DNA from 2 places in the Streptomyces sp. NBC_01288 genome. Region 1 is predicted to be linked to the other one. Evidence: riboswitches for the same ligand, from Rfam matches in the RefSeq annotation. Region 1 holds a riboswitch; the other holds the start of a gene.
The links. A riboswitch is a leader RNA that binds a small molecule or an ion and turns the genes downstream of it on or off. The one in region 1 is predicted to bind glycine.

Region 1 (3,849 bases):
GCCGCTCCTCCAACTCCCGGATGAGCGTGAGGTATCCCTGCGCCTGCTCGGCGGGCGCGAAGGGGTGCAACTGCCCGAACTCGGGCCAGGTGACCGGCTCCATCTCGGTGGTCGCGTTGAGCTTCATGGTGCAGGAACCGAGCGGGATCATGCCCCGGTCGAGCGCGTAGTCCCGGTCGGCGAGCCGCCGCAGGTACCGCAGCATCGCGGTCTCGGAACGGTGGTCGCGGAAGACAGGGTGTGTGAGATACGCATCGGTCCGCAGCAGCCCGGCGGGCAAGGTGTCCTCGGCGGACGCGTCAAGCGCCTCGATGTCGCCGTCCACCCCGAACGCGGTCCATACGGCGGCCAGTTGGGCACGCGTGGTGGTCTCGTCGCAGGCGATGGACACCTGGTCGGCGTCCACGAGGTAGAGGTTGACGCCGTCCTCACGGGCTGCGGCGACGACCTCGGCGGCCCGCCCCGGAACACGCACGGTCAGCGTGTCGAAGTAACCGCCGTGCACGACCTCGACACCCCCTACCCGGAGCCCAGCCGCAAGGATCGTGGCGTACCGATGCGTCCGCCGCGCGATGCCCTTGAGCCCCTCGGGCCCGTGATAGACGGCGTACATCCCGGCCATGACGGCAAGCAGCACCTGGGCGGTACAGATGTTGCTGGTGGCCTTCTCACGGCGGATGTGCTGCTCGCGGGTCTGGAGGGCGAGGCGGTAGGCCCTGTGTCCGTCGGCATCCACGGACACGCCCACGAGCCGCCCGGGCAGGCTGCGCGCGAACTTCTCGTGCACGGCCATGTATCCGGCATGCGGCCCGCCGAAGCCCATCGGCACCCCGAACCGCTGCGTCGTACCGACCGCGATGTCCGCCCCCAGCTCACCCGGCGACTTCAGCAGCGTGAGCGCGAGGAGATCGGCGGCGACGGTGACGAGCGCGCCGAGCTCGTGCGCCTGCTCGATCAGCGGCTTGATGTCGCGTACGGCACCGGAGGCGCCCGGGTACTGCACGAGCACGCCGTTGATCTCCCGCTCGGCGATCCCGGCCGGGATGCCCTCGCTGAGGTCGGCGACGACGACCTCGACACCGGCCGGCTCGGCACGGGTCTCGATCACGGCGATGGTCTGCGGCAACGCGTCCGCGTCGACCAGGAACAGACCCTTCTTGTTCTTCCCCATGCGCCGCGACAGCGCCACGGCCTCGGCGGCGGCGGTCCCCTCGTCGAGCAGGGAGGCACCGGAGGTGGGCAGCCCGGTCAGATCGGCGACCATCGTCTGGAAATTGAGAAGGGCTTCGAGCCGCCCTTGCGAGATCTCCGGCTGATACGGCGTATAGGCCGTGTACCAGGCCGGGTTCTCCATGACGTTGCGCAGGATCACGGGCGGGGTGAAGGTCCCGTAGTACCCGAGCCCGATCATGGAACCGAGGACCTCGTTGCGGTCCGCGAGGGACCGCAGCTCGGCCAGCACCTCGGCTTCGGTACGGGCGCCCGGCAGGTCGAGGGCGTCGGTGTTCTTGATCACATCCGGGACGGCGGCGGCCGTGAGCTCGTCGAGCGAGCCGTAGCCGACCTGCGCGAGCATTTTGGCCCGCGCCTCCTGGTCGGGCCCGATGTGACGCTGCTCGAACGGGATGCCCTGTTCGAGCTCGGAGAGCGGAATGCGAGGAACGGTCATCAGGGAGGCCTCCTGGTCGGACACGACCTTCGAGGGCACCACGACAGCGGGGTGCCGGACGGCCTCCCCCTCTGTCATCTCAACCTGAGAGCTTCACCGGCCACCCGAAGGTCACCGGCTTTCACCGTCGGTGAGAGCGCAAGCCGTCGACACCGTCGCCGACACGCGCCCTGCTTTCCAGAGTGACCTCGTCCGTGCGGTACGTGAGCCTGAGAGATTCCGGGGAGGATTTGCTCCTTCGGCGCCTCCGATGAAGTCTGGAGGACTCTCCCGCACGGGGTCAGCAGCCGTTCGCCAGCCTACCAGCGCGCGTTGAAGCCGAGCTTTCGAGTGGCCACCTTCCTCAATGTGCTCTTTTGTAGTGCTTACGGATGAGTTGCGACCAGGAGGAGGGCCCGTGCAGACCGATATCGATCCGCGCAACCTGATCGGCCGCAAGGCGTTCGACCGCACCGGCGCCAAGATCGGCACCATCGACGAGGTCTACCTCGACGACGCGACCGGCGAACCGGAGTGGGCGGCCATACGCACCGGCCTGTTCTCCAGAGACGCCTTCGTCCCCCTGGAGCCCAGCGAACTGATCGAGGGCACCCTCCACATCCCCTTCGACCGCTCCCTGATCAAGGACGCCCCCGACTTCGGAGTGGGCCGCCACCTCTCCCCGGACCAGGAACTCCAGCTCTACCACCACTACGGCCTCGACGTGGGTCCCCCTCCATCCCTCCCGGACCACGACTTCGGCAAACTGGCGGGCTCGGACGACACGTGAGCGGATTCGGGGGGCGGGGCGTCGCTGGGTCTTGGAGTTTCCGGGGGTGGTGACGCGGCGGGCGCGGTACCCGGGCGTCGTGTGTCCGTGGGCGGCGATACGGCAGGCGGGGTATCCAGGTTTGGCGCCGACAAGGGCGTCGGCGCAGCAAGCGCGACGCCGGAACGCCACGCGTCGCCCGGTGACAGCGACTCGACCTGCGAAACGCCGGGGCTTGGCTCCGCCGACGGCAGCGGCTCAACAGGCCCGATTGGCTCGACATCGGAACCTCGCGCAACCGATGACAGCGGCGCGCCCTGCGGGACACCCGGCCGGCGCCACCTACGGCGTCAGTAAGGAACACGCCACGTCGGCATGCCACGCGCCCGATGCCGACAGCTCGGTCTGCGCCAGCAGCGCGCCCTGCGCAACACCCGAGACGACGCCCCATCGACAACAGCGACTCAACAGGCCCGACACCAGAACCCCGCGCAGCCGACAGCACCGGCTCGCCTTGCGGGACACCGGAGCCCGGCTCCGCCGACGACAACAACCCAGCGGGCCTGACACCAGAACCCCGTGCAACCGATGGCAGCGACTCGACAGGCGGCTCGTCGGGGCCTCAGCTTTCCAGGGGCGTCGGCGCCGCAGGCAAGGCCTCAGGACATCCCGCGGCCGACGCCGACGACCCACCAGGCGAGTCACACGGACCCCGTGCCACCAACGGCGCCACCTCACCCTGCGGGGCATCAGGGCCCGGCTCCACCAACGGCAGCAGCTCGCCCTCCGGTACCGCTGGCGCCGCCAACGGCATCGCCCCCTCAGGCAGATCACCCCGCTCCCGCCCCGCCAAAGGCAACGGTTCCTCCGACGGTTCACCGGAACCTCGCGCCACGGACGCAGGCGCCGCACCCGGCAACACATCAGAACGCCGCGCCACCAACGGCAACGGCTCCGCCAACTCCAGCTCAGGATCATCGGTCCGGAACGTCCGCACCCGCCCCGGCCCCGAATCCTCAGGCGTCTCGAACCGCACGGTGACCCGCCCCAGCCCGCTCCCCTGCACCCACCCGTGCCCGAACCCGGCGTGGCGCACATCGTGCCCCGCGGGCCAGTGCCGCTCCGCGGGCGCCGCCGGCTCCTCGCCCCCCTGCTCCTCGGGGTGCTCCTCCTCAAGAAGATCGGCCCGCTCCCCCGCCGCCTGCGCGAACAGGTCCTCCTGCGTGTAGTCGGCCAGCCCGGAGACCCCCACCCCCAGCAGCCGTACCCCGCCCGTGGTGTCCACGGAGTCCAGCAACCGGGCCGCCGCCTCCCGCACCACCCCCGGATCGTCGGTGGGCCCGCGCAGCGTCTCGGAACGGGTCAGCGTCGAGAAGTCGTAGCGTCGTACCTTCAGCACGATGGTCCGCCCCGACAGCCCGGCCGCCCGCAG
Region 2 (3,849 bases), 5.6 Mb from region 1:
CGCGCACCCTCCACGGTACGCCGCTGCCGCTCCTTGAACTCCTCGCCCGCCGCGACCTTGAAGGAGACGGCCTTCGCGGCGATCACATGCTCCAGCGGACCGCCCTGGAAGCCGGGGAAGACGGACGAGTTGAGCTTCTTCGCGAAGGACTGCTTCGCGAGGATGATGCCGCCGCGCGGGCCGCCCAGCGTCTTGTGGGTCGTGGACGTGACGACATCCGCGTACGGCACCGGGTTCGGGTGGAGGCCGGCGGCCACCAGGCCCGCGAAGTGCGCCATGTCGACCCACAGGAAGGCCTCGACCTCGTCCGCGATCCGGCGGAACTCCGCGAAGTCCAGCTGGCGCGGGTACGCCGACCAGCCCGCGATGATCACCTTCGGGCGGTGCTCCCTGGCGAGCTTCTCCAGCTCGGCCATGTCGACCAGACCGGTCGTGGCGTCCACGTGGTACGCGACCACGTTGAACTGCTTGCCGGAGAAGTTCAGCCGCATCCCGTGGGTCAGGTGGCCGCCGTGCGCCAGGTCCAGCCCGAGGATGGTGTCGCCGGGCTGGGCCAGCGCGAACAGCGCGGCCTGGTTCGCGGAGGCGCCCGAGTGCGGCTGCACATTGGCGTACTCGGCGCCGAACAGCTCCTTGACCCGGTCGATCGCGATCTGCTCGGCCACGTCGACGTACTCGCAGCCGCCGTAGTAACGACGGCCCGGGTACCCCTCGGCGTACTTGTTGGTGAGGACCGAGCCCTGCGCCTCCATGACCGCGACCGGAGCGAAGTTCTCCGAGGCGATCATCTCCAGCGTGGACTGCTGCCGGCGCAGCTCGGCGTCGACGGCCGCGGCGATGTCCGGGTCGAGCTCGTGCAGGGGCGTGTTCAGTACAGACATGTGGGTGTACGACTCCTCAGCCGGCGGAAAACGCGGTGTACTCGTCGGCGGAGAGCAGGTCGCCCGGCTCCTCCGCGACACGCACCTTGAACAGCCAACCCCCCTCGAAGGGCGCCGAGTTCACCAGTGACGGGTCATTCACCACGTCCTCGTTGATCTCGGTGACCTCGCCGCCGACGGGCGAGTACAGGTCGGACACCGACTTCGTCGACTCCAGCTCACCGCAGGACTCGCCCGCGGTCACCGTGGAGCCGACGTCGGGGAGCTGGGCGTAGACGACATCGCCGAGCGCGTTGGCCGCGAACTCGGTGATGCCGACCGTCGAGACGCCGTCCTCGGCGACCGACAGCCACTCGTGCTCCTTGCTGTAGCGCAGCTGCTGGGGGTTGCTCATGGCCTGAATTCTCCTGTACGCGGGGGAGTGCTGATGAATGGGGTACTACGGAGGACATCGGCGGACAGGGGCGATCCGCCCCGGGTCACAGACGTGACGCTACGACGACTGTCACTTCTCGCGCTTGTAGAACGGCAGCGCCACGACTTCGTACGGCTCGTGACTGCCCCGGATGTCCACGCCGACACCGGTCGTGCCCGGCGCCGCGTGCGCGGCGTCGACGTAGGCCATGGCGATGGGCTTGCCCAGGGTGGGGGAGGGGGCGCCGGAGGTGACCTCGCCGATCACCTGGCCGTCGGCGACGACGGGGTACCCGGCGCGCGGGACCCGGCGGCCCTCGGCGACGAGCCCGACCAGGACGCGCGGCGGCTGCGAGGCGGCGCGCGCGGCGGCGGCCTCCAGGGCGCCCCGCCCGACGAAGTCGCCGTCCTTCTCGAACTTCACGACCCGGCCGAGCCCGGCGTCGAACGGGGTGAGGGAGGTCGACAACTCATGCCCGTACAGCGGCATCCCGGCCTCCAGGCGCAGCGTGTCCCGGCAGGACAGCCCGCACGGGATCAGCCCGACCGACGCCCCGGCCTCGGTCAGCGCCAGCCACAGCTTCTCCGCGTCACCGGGGGACACGAACAGCTCGAAGCCGTCCTCGCCGGTGTACCCGGTGCGCGCGATCAGCGCGGGGACGCCCGCGACCGTACCGGGCAGACCGGCGTAGTACTTCAGGCCGTCGAGGTCCGCGTCGGTGAGCGACTTGAGGATGCCGGGGGACTCGGGACCCTGCACGGCGAGCAGGGCGTACGCGTCACGGTCGTCACGGACGACGGCGTCGAAGCCCTCGGAACGCTCCACCAGCGCGTCCAACACCACCTGCGCGTTGGAGGCGTTGGCGACGACCATGTAGTCGGTCTCTGCGAGCCGGTAGACGATCAGGTCGTCCAGGATGCCGCCGTCGGCCCGGCAGATCATGGTGTAGCGGGCGCGGCCGAGGCCCACGGAGGCGATGTTGCCGACGAGGGCGTAGTTGAGGAGCTGGGCGGCCTGCGGTCCGGTGACCGTGATCTCGCCCATGTGGGAGAGGTCGAAGAGGCCGGCCCTCGTGCGGACGGCGAGGTGTTCGTCGCGCTCCGAGCCGTAGCGCAGCGGCATGTCCCAGCCGGCGAAGTCGGTCATCGTCGCACCGAGCGAGCGGTGCAGCGCGTCGAGCGCGGTGCGGCGCTTCTCAGGGGTGGCGGTACTGCTCATCGGTCGGTCTCCCAAGGCATGACGGCGAGGTCGTTCCTCCCCATCTGTCATCGGGACCTGAGAGGTTCGCCATGACCGCACGCGGGACATGGGTTGCACCTTGGGTGGGACCACCGTCGCCGGCGGCCCGCTTTTCAGATGTGCCTCGCCCGCGCGGTAACGGGGCCTGAGAGATTCAAGGGAGGGACTTGCTCCTTCGGCGCCCCAAGCGACGTACGACTGACGACGTACGACTGGGGACTCTCCCGCGCGGATTCAAGCGGCCGGTATGCAGTTAGGCGGGCACATCATCGCACAGGCTTTGTAACAGGCCTGTGGCCGGACGCGAACGGAACCGCGAGACACCGTGCATTACCTTCTCTTTACGTTCAGTGGGGAGAACCTTTCCTGACCCCGCAGGGAGGACGATCACGGTGACAAGGACCACGGTGTACGCCACGACCTCGGCCGTAGCGCTGCCCAAGCAGCCCTCGGCCCCGGCCAGGGAGGCATGCCCGGCCCGCCCGGTACCGGTCGTCCGCGACCTCCGCGAGCGCGCCGGCCACAGCCCGCACGGACTCCGCTTCGGCCCCCGCGACCTGGTCGTGGTCACCGGCCTGCCCGGCAGCGGCAAGTCCACGCTGATGCGGCGCGCGGTGGCGGGCGGCGCCGGCGTCCGCGTCGACAGCCAGGACACCCGGGACCGCTGGGAAGCCCGCACAGCCGGAGCCCTGCCCTACGCGGTCTACCGCCCCCTGGTCCGCCTCGCCCACTACGCCGGGCTGCACCGCGCGCTGCGTTCCGCGTCCGGAGCCGTCGTGCACGACTGCGGTACGCAGACCTGGGTGCGCGGCTGGCTGGCCCGCGCCGCCGGGCGCCGGGGCGGCACACTGCACCTGGTGTTCCTCGACGTCACCCCGGACACCGCGCTCGACGGCCAGCGCGAGCGGGGCCGCGGGGTCTCGCGCTACGCGTTCCTGCGCCACCGCAGGGCCGCCGCCCGCCTGCTGCGCGAGGTGGAGCGCGGTGATCTGCCCCGGGGCGTCGACTCGGCGATCCTCCTGGACCGGGACGCGGCGGACGTGCTGCGCCGGATCGACTTCGCGGACTGAGCCGCTAGCCTTTTCAGCCACAGCAGGGTTACAGCAGGCGGTTTCACCAGCAGGCGGTAGGTAGATGGACTTCCCGGCGGACTTCCCCGGTCAGGCGTACCCCCACCCGCATCCGCACGGCGGATGGCCGGGCAACGAGCTGGAGGAGGTGCTCTCGGCGTCCCTCGGCATGCCCTCGGCCGGCGGCCGGATCGTCGAGGTGCTCGGCCGCAGCTTCGTCTGGGTCCCGCTCCCCAGCGGCGGC

Region 2: it holds a riboswitch for glycine, as region 1 does, so the genes downstream of both, gcvT (glycine cleavage system aminomethyltransferase GcvT) here and gcvP (aminomethyl-transferring glycine dehydrogenase) in region 1, are expected to answer to the same signal.

Annotation. Positions count from the first base shown of each region.
Region 1 covers NZ_CP108427.1:8,803,931-8,807,779, reverse strand. Annotated here, with positions in the region: gene gcvP (aminomethyl-transferring glycine dehydrogenase) at 1-1,669, opposite strand, end outside; glycine riboswitch at 1,857-1,952, opposite strand; gene OG194_RS39645 (PRC-barrel domain-containing protein) at 2,067-2,438, shown strand; partial or broken gene OG194_RS39640 (DNA polymerase IV) at 3,268-3,849, opposite strand, start outside.
Region 2 covers NZ_CP108427.1:3,223,406-3,227,254, reverse strand. Annotated here, with positions in the region: gene glyA (serine hydroxymethyltransferase) at 1-881, opposite strand, end outside; gene gcvH (glycine cleavage system protein GcvH) at 898-1,275, opposite strand; gene gcvT (glycine cleavage system aminomethyltransferase GcvT) at 1,387-2,514, opposite strand; glycine riboswitch at 2,549-2,658, opposite strand; glycine riboswitch at 2,659-2,772, opposite strand; gene OG194_RS13810 (AAA family ATPase) at 2,922-3,605, shown strand; gene OG194_RS13805 (enhanced serine sensitivity protein SseB) at 3,670-3,849, shown strand, end outside.